Regions from separate parts of the Anaerobacillus sp. CMMVII genome, predicted to be linked through region 1. Evidence: predicted binding sites of a transcription regulator. Region 1 holds the regulator's gene; each other region holds the start of a gene.
The links. Region 1 encodes LexA, which represses DNA repair genes until DNA is damaged. Its sites were predicted from a motif close to CGAACATATGTTCG; they were not measured.
Positions count from the first base shown of each region.

Region 2: a site for LexA is predicted at 1,718-1,731, ahead of H1D32_RS09460 (YhjD family protein). Genes of this name have one in related genera too.
Region 3: a site for LexA is predicted at 1,470-1,483, ahead of uvrB (excinuclease ABC subunit UvrB). Genes of this name have one in related genera too.

Region 1 covers NZ_JACEHK010000016.1:198,477-201,694, forward strand. The annotation lists gene glnA (type I glutamate--ammonia ligase) at 1-1,207, shown strand, start outside; gene lexA (transcriptional repressor LexA) at 1,624-2,247, opposite strand; gene yneA (cell division suppressor protein YneA) at 2,405-2,749, shown strand; gene H1D32_RS21090 (YneB family resolvase-like protein) at 2,715-3,218, shown strand, end outside.
Region 2 covers NZ_JACEHK010000006.1:54,459-57,676, reverse strand. The annotation lists partial or broken gene H1D32_RS09470 (DNA topology modulation protein) at 245-747, opposite strand; gene H1D32_RS09465 (peptidylprolyl isomerase) at 854-1,609, opposite strand; gene H1D32_RS09460 (YhjD family protein) at 1,755-2,120, shown strand; gene H1D32_RS09455 (amidohydrolase family protein) at 2,170-3,027, opposite strand; gene H1D32_RS09450 (GNAT family N-acetyltransferase) at 3,043-3,218, opposite strand, start outside.
Region 3 covers NZ_JACEHK010000017.1:254,248-257,465, reverse strand. The annotation lists gene uvrB (excinuclease ABC subunit UvrB) at 1-1,350, opposite strand, end outside; gene H1D32_RS22695 (MFS transporter) at 1,822-3,117, shown strand.

The DNA.
Region 1 (3,218 bases):
CAAAGTATTAGATAATATGATGATGTTTGATGGTTCATCTATCGAAGGTTTTGTACGTATTGAAGAATCGGATATGTACTTATTCCCTGATTTAGATACTTGGGTTGTATTCCCTTGGACGAGTGAAAAAGGGAAAGTTGCCCGCCTAATTTGTGATATCCACGATGCTTCAGGTGTACCATTTGCAGGTGACCCACGTGGCGTTTTAAAGCGAGTTTTAGCTGAAGCAAAAGAAATGGGCTTTACTTCGTTTAACATCGGACCTGAGCCTGAGTTTTTCTTATTCAAAGTTGATGAAAAAGGCGAACCTACGTTGGAATTAAACGATAAAGGTGGATACTTTGACCTTGCACCTACAGACCTAGGCGAAAACTGCCGACGTGATATCGTTCTAGAACTTGAGGATATGGGCTTTGAAATTGAAGCTTCGCACCATGAAGTAGCACCAGGACAACACGAAATTGATTTCAAATACGCTGACGCGGTAACGACATGTGATAACATCCAAACATTTAAGTTAGTTGTTAAAACAATTGCAAGAAAACACGGCTTACACGCAACATTCATGCCGAAACCTTTATTTGGAGTTAATGGATCAGGGATGCACTGTAACATGTCCTTATTTAAAGGTAATGAAAATGTCTTTTATGATGCATCAACAGAAACTGGTTTAAGCGAAACAGCGATGCAATTCTTAGCAGGTATCATTGAGCATGCAGAAGCATTTACAGCTATTACAAACCCAACTGTTAATTCATATAAGCGTTTAGTGCCTGGTTATGAAGCACCTTGCTATGTTGCATGGTCAATGCGTAATCGTAGTCCGCTAATTCGTATTCCGGCATCTCGTGGCTTAAGTACTCGTATTGAAGTACGTAGCCCAGACCCTGCAGCAAATCCTTACCTAGCAATGGCTGCTATGCTTGCAGCGGGTCTTGACGGAATTAAAAATAAAATGACACCACCTCCATCAACAGACCGTAACATCTATGTGATGAACAAAGAAGAGCGTATGGAAGCAGGTATTAATGATCTTCCAGCAACTCTTAAAGAAGCACTTGAGAAGTTAAGAGCTGATGAAATTATTACAAGCGCTCTTGGAGAGCATGCTTTAGAACACTTCTGTGAAGCTAAGGAAATTGAATGGGATATGTTCAGAACCCAAGTTCATCCATGGGAACGCGAGCAATATATGTCAAACTACTAAGAGTATCAAATGAAAATATAGAATACCCCTCAATGTCCAAATGGCGTTGAGGGGTATTTTTTAGTGCTTGACGATGCACATTTCTGACCGTTTAAGAATGTACAAAATTACTCATCATCTTTTTCAAGTAGTTTATAATTCTGTATGAAGAACGACTATACTAACGACTGTTGAATGGTGTAAACGAATGTGGTTGAAGTTCAGAGAGGATTAGGCTGATCAATAGAAAAGCATTCCGAACCTAAAGCAAGTTCGGACGGGAGCAAGCTGAAAAAAGAAAAGCATTCCGAACTTAGGTCAAGTTCGGAAAGGATCATGCAGCCTTATATCCTTCTTTTGAACTCATAAGTTAATTGACCGCTGAGAGAATCAAAAAAAGAACCAATCAGAATTGGTTCTTTTCATTTACTCACATTCTAATGTACCGAGCGGAACACACCGATAACTTTTCCTAGAATTGAGCAGTTTTGTAGAATAATAGGCTCCATTGTTGAGTTTTCGGGCTGGAGTCTAATAAAATCCTTCTCCTTAAAGAAGCGTTTCACAGTTGCTTCGTCTTCCTCAGTCATTGCTACAACGATATCACCGTTATTAGCCGTTTGTTGTTGTCTAACAATAACCATATCTCTATCGAAAATTCCTGCCTCAATCATACTATCCCCTTGAATAATAAGGACAAATACTTTATCGTCACCAACAAATTTCTCCGGAAGGGGCAAGTAATCTTCTACATTCTCAAAAGCGGTAATTGGTTCTCCGGCAGTAACCTTACCAATAATAGGCACGTAGGTCGTATTAGGTGTGATTTGTTCAAATTCTCCGCCATTTAAATCTAGTACTTCAATGGCTCTAGGTTTAGTTGGGTCTCTACGAATAAATCCTTTTTTCTCTAGGCGGGATAAATGTCCGTGAACAGTTGAACTAGAAGCCAAACCTACTGCTTCACCAATTTCACGAACGGAAGGTGGATATCCTTTTTTACGAACTTCGTCTTTGATATAATCTAATATTTCTTGCTGCCGTTTCGATACCTTGTTCATTATGTAGCACCCCATTTTTTCTTTATCTTACCATAAATTATAAGGTAAACTGATCAAAAATGCAAACATAAGTTCTAAATAATTCTTGACTAGAACGAGTGTTCTGTTTATTATAAAGGAGAACAAATATTCCTATGTGCGAAAGTGAGTGTTTTTAATGAATAGAAATAGAAATCATTCGATCCAGGGTATGAGCTATATCGTAGTGTTTATGTTGTTAATTGCCTACTTGTTAATGTCGGTTCATGTTTCTGCGCAACCGAAATTTGACCATATACTAGAAGTTGAAGTCAATGTTGGAGATACACTCTGGTCTATCTCGAGTCAATATTCTGATAGAATGACAGTGCCAGCTTATATATCCTTAGTAAAAGCGGAAAACAATCTTAAAGACCATAACATTTATCCAGGGCAAGTCCTCCTATTACCACAGATAGAAAATAAGGAGGTTTCAACTGCACATGAACATGAAAGCAATTATTTATTGTCGAGTAAGCACTGATAAGGAAGCACAGCATTCCTCTATCTTGAGGCAAAAAGAAGAATTAGTTATGTTAGCAAAGAAAAATGATCTGGAAATATACAAAATAATTGAGGAAAAAGCTAGTGGGTATGAGATTGAGAGAGAAGGAATTTTTGAACTTTTAGATGATTTTAAAGAGAAAAGGGCAGATGTTTTATTGATCCAAGATGATACCCGGTTAGGAAGAGGAAATACGAAAATTGCTCTTGTGCATCAATTATTGAAAAATGAAGTGCAAATTCAAACAATAAATGATTCTGGAGAGTTAAAACTCTCAGAAACTGACACGCTAGTACTTAATATTGTTAGTATTGTTGAAGAATACCAACGGAAATTACATAATTTAAAAATAAAGCGAGGCATAAATAAAGCGATTGAGAATGGTTTTAATCCTCGCAAGAATTTAGGGAATACTAACTTAGGAGGCCGGACTAAAAAAGAGGTGCCG
Region 2 (3,218 bases), on a different contig from region 1:
TTTTCGTGTTCCAACGCGCTCTTTGGAACATAAAAATAATTGTTTCCGTTTTTATTAGTTGAGAATTCAATGCATAATAGTTAACTAGCATACAAAACGTACAGATCTGCGTTTTGTATGCTAGTTTTAATATGAACAAGATATCTAGTCCCATTATTTGTTACATTTTAAAATGCTATTATGTAAAATATGGAATGATTTGAGGCTCATTGGAGTAGAGTCACTTAGCTTAGTCTATTTCTTCTTAAAACTTTTCTAAAAAGTGTGTTACATCTTTTGGTGACTTCAATATAATAACTTGTTTATCTTTAGAAAATTGTTGAAGTTGGTCTAAAATCTGAGGTTTTTTCTTTTTTGGATATTCCCATATCCATCTTAAAATTCTAAGTCAAACTTTTCTTCGCATCCCTCTCCCATATCCGGTCTTGTTCTATTTCGATATTGAATCATTCTTTTACTTGCACGAAAGACGCATAATGTTCTCGGAAGATCTAAAAAAATGATCGTATCAGCAGCATTTAGTCTAATCTCCATTGTCCCACCATAATTACCATCAATAATCCACTCTTCTTCTTTAATTAACTCATTTTGAACTTTTCTTTGTTCATCTTTCGGAACCCCCACCCAATTAGGTTTCCAAAATAAGGCATCAAGATGATACACGTTTCTTTTTAATTTTTCGCCTAATTTTCTTGCTAATGTCGATTTTCCAGAGCCACCCGAACCAATAATTACAATTTTTTTCATTTTACAGCCCCCAATAAAAAGAGGTATACGAATTCGCGTGCAATTCGTATACCAAAACAAATGTTATTTACTTTTTCTGCTCAACTATTCCGTGAACTTTTCTCTATTAATTCAAAATCTCAATTCTCTCGATGATAATATCTTCGAGTGGACGATCATTAGTACCAACTGGAGTTCTAGCGATCTCGTCCACGACATCCATTCCCTCTACTACATGTCCAAAAACTGTATGACGATAATCTAGATATGGAGTTCCTCCATGTTGCTCATACAGTTCAATCGTTTCTTCTGGAAACTTAATCCCATTTTGTTGTTCTATTTGCCCAATAATACTGCGGTTAAAATCGTCTGTTTGCACAATGAAAAATTGACTACCGTTCGTGTTTGGTCGCCCAGGATTGGCCATTGATAAAGCACCTCTAAAATGAGCGAGACTTGGAGAGAACTCATCCGCAAAAGGTTCTCCATAGATGCTTTCACCACCCATTCCAGTTCCATTAGGATCTCCAGATTGGATCATAAAATCATTAATTACCCGATGAAACAAGACACCATCATAGTAACCATTTTCACTATGAGTTAAGAAATTTTCTACCGCAAGTGGTGCGTATTCAGGATAAAGACGAATCGTGATTTCTCCCTTGCTCGTAACCATCTTAACTACTCTTTCAGTTGGTTGAACATCCGTATTAAATTGAGGATAGTCAACTGGGGTAATCTCTTCTGCTGCCGGTGCAGGCTCGTCCACTTCAGTGACAGGCTCGTTAACCTCTCCGGTATTTTCCTCAGTCGTCCCTTGACCACACCCCGTAATGAATAAAATTAGTAACAACGTGACAAAACCATAATGAACCAAACGCATTATGTAAATTCCTCCTTTTTGACTATATTATTGGTTACTGCACAGGTCAGTAATCAATTTCCCCCGTAGACCTCTTGCAAAAAAAAAATTCATCAGGTAAAATAAATACGAACATAAGTTCTTTTACGGAAAGGAGCTTTTACAGATGAATTGTTTATCTCAACAAGAAGAACGCCTTTTCGAGGCTTTCATTATTTTAACACTTGCTCGCAAAGTTTTGCAAAACGATTTAATCAATGTCGAAAAATCATTTTTCAAACTAAAAGAACCTTACTTACAATTAATTCATTCTTCGATTGGATCTATTAGTAAAGAGCTATTTGAAATAAAAAAACAGCTACATAAACAAAGCATAAAAATCGAATTTGGTCCAAATGATGGTACCTTTTCTGAATTTCATTGCTATTTCCGTGGCTATGTAAAGACCAGTCGTTTTTTAAATATGCATTTAAGAAATAAAGTTCAAGAAAAGCTTAGTCATTTTTTCATAGCAAATAGTAAACTTTCGTAACACCTTGGTAAAAAGCGGCTGACTGATCATGGTCAGCCGCACTCATTAGCTATTCTAAAAAAGACTTAAGCTTCGGGAAAACCTTAAGAGCATTGTTATAAAACACGTCCTCGACGTACTGATCAGGGATAAATGTCTTAATAAACTCAATGTATGGCTGAACCTGCACAAGAGGCCAATCTGTCCCAAACAATAGTTTTTCATAGTGGTCACAAAAGGTAATCGCATGTCGTAAGTGATCATAAAAGTGTGGAGTATTGGATATACGCTTAACTTCTTGTCTATCTCCGACAATTAATCCTGACAAATCTGCATACATATTTGAATTTTTATAAACAACCTCTGCGCCATCTAAGACCCATGGATCACCGAAATGCGCCATCATAAATGTCACGTTCCGATTTTGAACTGCTACCTCATCTAATGTAAGTGGATGCGAATATTTTAATAAGCCCCGCTCTGAATAAGTATCGCCACAGTGAAACACAACAGGGACATTATAGGCTGCTGCAAGCTCATAAACCGGCCCATAGATTTTATCGTACGCGTAATATGGATAATATCCTAAGTAAATCTTTATCCCTACAACACGCTGACTTGTTAATTCAGCCTCTAAGGCCAATAGTTCAGCTGTTCCTAAAGAATATGGGTTTACACCTGGACAATAAACAATTCTTGTATGCTCATCCTTAAGCATATCCAATCCCATCGGTGTTGGTGCTGAACTATCGGGAAAACCACCCAATTGTTGTTCTGTTACACCCATCCCAATCCCTAACACCACATTGGCATCACGATATTCTTGTAGGAGCCCCTCGTAGGTGTAATCAATATGTGAACGGTCTTTTGCTGTCTTTTGAAAGCTTTCAATTTTTGAAAAATGCATATGTGCATCAATTATCTTCAAATGAAACTCCCTTTCTTAAAAACGTAAAGTTCTAAGGCTCTTTAATGCCTGATCATCAATCACTTCTGAATGGAACAACAAGAAGGTTGGTTTTGAACGCCACGTTGTACCACTAGCTAGATGAATTTTTTTCATGACCGAAACATCCGTAACTGTTTGATTCATATACAGTTCAATGTCATCAAAGTCTA
Region 3 (3,218 bases), on a different contig from region 1:
CGTCACAAGGACTCGTTCATTTTTTTCGACACGGTCATGGATTTCGCCAATTAAATCATCAATTTGACCATGAATTGGTCGTACATCTATTGTAGGGTCAAGCAGTCCTGTTGGGCGAATAATTTGCTCAACCATTTTCGGTGTATGTTCTAATTCGTAAGGACCTGGTGTTGCTGAAACAAAAATCGCTTGCTTAACCTTTTTCTCAAATTCTTCAAAGCGTAGCGGCCGGTTGTCCTTCGCTGAAGGCAAGCGGAATCCGTGGTCGACTAACACTTGTTTTCTAGCTTGGTCACCATTGAACATCCCTCGAACCTGAGGCAGAGTTACATGGGACTCATCGACAACCATCAAAAAGTCTTCTGGAAAGAAATCAAGTAAAGTATATGGTGTCGCACCTGGCTCACGAAACGTTAAATGGCGCGAGTAGTTTTCAATTCCGTTGCAATAACCCATTTCTTGCATCATTTCAATATCGTAGCGGGTTCGTTGCTCAAGTCGCTGCGCTTCAAGGAGCTTCCCGTTTTCATGAAGCTCCTTCAGTCGCTCTTCAAGTTCAGCTTCAATATGAACGATCGCATTTTTTAGTTTCTCTTCACGAGTAACGAAGTGGGATGCTGGGAAAATAGCGACATGGCTACGTTCGCCAAGAATTTCACCGGTCAAAGCATCAACTTCTGTCATCCGGTCAATTTCATCCCCAAAAAACTCAACACGAATACAGCGCTCGTCTTTTGAAGCCGGAAAAATTTCAACGACATCCCCACGAACACGGAAGGTTCCACGGGTAAAATTAATGTCATTGCGGTCATATTGAATGTCTACCAAATCACGAAGAAGCTGATTGCGGTCTTTTTCCATGCCTGTACGAAGAGAGACAACTAGATCTCGATATTCCTCAGGTGAACCTAACCCATAAATACATGAGACACTGGCAATAATAATGACATCCTGGCGCTCGAATAAAGAACTAGTTGCTGAGTGACGTAGTTTGTCAATTTCGTCGTTAATGCTGGCGTCCTTTTCAATGTATGTATCCGAATGGGCAATGTAGGCCTCTGGTTGGTAGTAGTCATAATACGAAACGAAATATTCAACAGCATTATTAGGGAAAAATTGCTTAAACTCACTGTAAAGCTGGCCGGCTAACGTTTTATTATGGGCAATGACCAGTGTCGGCTTGTTCACTTGTTTAATGACATTGGAAATCGTAAAGGTCTTCCCTGTCCCTGTAGCCCCCAGCAAAGTTTGCATTCGTTTTCCTTCGTTTATTCCAGAAACTAATTCAGTGATCGCACCGGGCTGATCACCTTGTGGCTCATATTTTGAAACAAGCTGAAATTGCTCCAAATTTGCCCCCTCCAATTTTGTATTTTTAGTGAACGATTTTTCATCGTTGTTGTCACAAAGTCTGTCTAAATCCGCTTTAACCATTATATCACAAGCTTATCATATTCAAACATCATTTACGAACATATATTCTTCTGTGATAAAAAATACATTCGGCAGATTTTGGCACGTGATACACTGATTTCACTAATTAACATTATTGAACAATTGTTTATAGTATTAAAACTTTTAGGCATGCTAATTTTAGGCTCTTTTCGTAAACATTGCTATTTAACCTAAAATAATTGGAACAATCTCTTAGACGAAGAATTCACCCAGTAGAACAAGTAAGAAAAGAGCAATGCTTACCAAATAAGTAGTGACATTTTAATGTTTATGTGTAAAAATCCGGCTTTTGGGATTTTTACGAAAGTAACAAGCTTTACGAAAACAACCTAATTTTAAGATTATTTTTTACCGGAGGAATGACATATGGCAAAACTAACAAATTGGACACCAGAAAATGAACAATTCTGGGAAACAGAAGGCAAGAAAATCGCCAATAAAAATTTAGGTATCTCAGTATTTGCACTAATTCTTGCTTTTTGTGTCTGGCAACTTTGGTCTGTAACCGCAGTGCGCTTAAACGATGTTGGCTTTAATTTTACCAGTGGTGAATTATTTACGCTTGCTGCGTTGCCTGGTTTAACAGGGGCAACGTTAAGGTTAGTATATACTTTTTTACCAAGTATTTTAGGTGGGAAACGCACAACTCTTCTTACAACAGCTGTTTTATTAATTCCAGCGATCGGAATTGGTTTCGCTGTTCAAAATCCAGAAACTCCTTATTCTGTCATGGTTTTTCTGGCAGCACTTTGTGGTTTAGGTGGCGGTAATTTAGCTTCATCAACGGCTACACTTAATCCATTTTTCCCGAAAAAACGCAAAGGTACGGCAAATGGCATTAACGTAGGGATTGGTAATCTTGGTGTCAGCGTCGTGCAGTTTGTGACACCAATTGTTATTGGTGTTGGGTTCATAGGAGCTTTCACCGGTGGCGGACAAATCATGCCTAATGGTAACGAAGTCTATATTCAAAATGCGGCATTTATTTGGGTCGTACCGATTATTATCGCGTTCTTTTTAACGCTATTCTTTATGGATGAGCCACCAGTTGTTAAACAAAGTATTGGGGCACAGCTTTCGGTGTTAAAACTAAAGCACACGTGGATTATGGCTTGGTTGTATATTATGTGCTTTGGTTCATTCATTGGATTTGCAGCTGCATTTCCATTATTAATCCGGTCCGAGTTTCCGGAAATTAATGCTGTTTCATTTGCCTTTTTAGGACCATTCGTAGGGGCGAGTGTTCGTCCATTAGGCGGATGGATCTCTGATAAAGTGAACAGCGGTTCAAAGGTTACCCTGTGGGTCATTGTCAGCATGATACTCGCAACTGGTGGTGTCATTTACTTCTTACAAGCACACAACTTTACTGGTTTCCTTATCATGTTCTTGATTTTATTTGCTGCAACTGGGATTGCCAACGGTTCGACATTTAGAATGGTTCCATTTATCTTTAATGAAAAAGCCGTTGCACCTGTGTTAGGGTTAATCGCTGCATTCGCGGCATATGGTGCTTTCTTTATCCCGAAAATTTTTGGCTGGTCAATCGAAACTACTGGCAATGCCGACTTAGCCTTATATATCTTTATTGGATACTACGTGATTAGCCTTTGGGTATGCTGGAATTGGTATACAAGGAAAAATTGTGAGGTTAAGTGTTAGATGCAGTGTAGAGTGTAAAGTGTAGAGTGTAGAGTTTTGTGGGTGTTGCTTTGTAGTGTGTAGTTTTGAGTTTTGAGGGATGAGTTTTGAGTTTTTGTGAG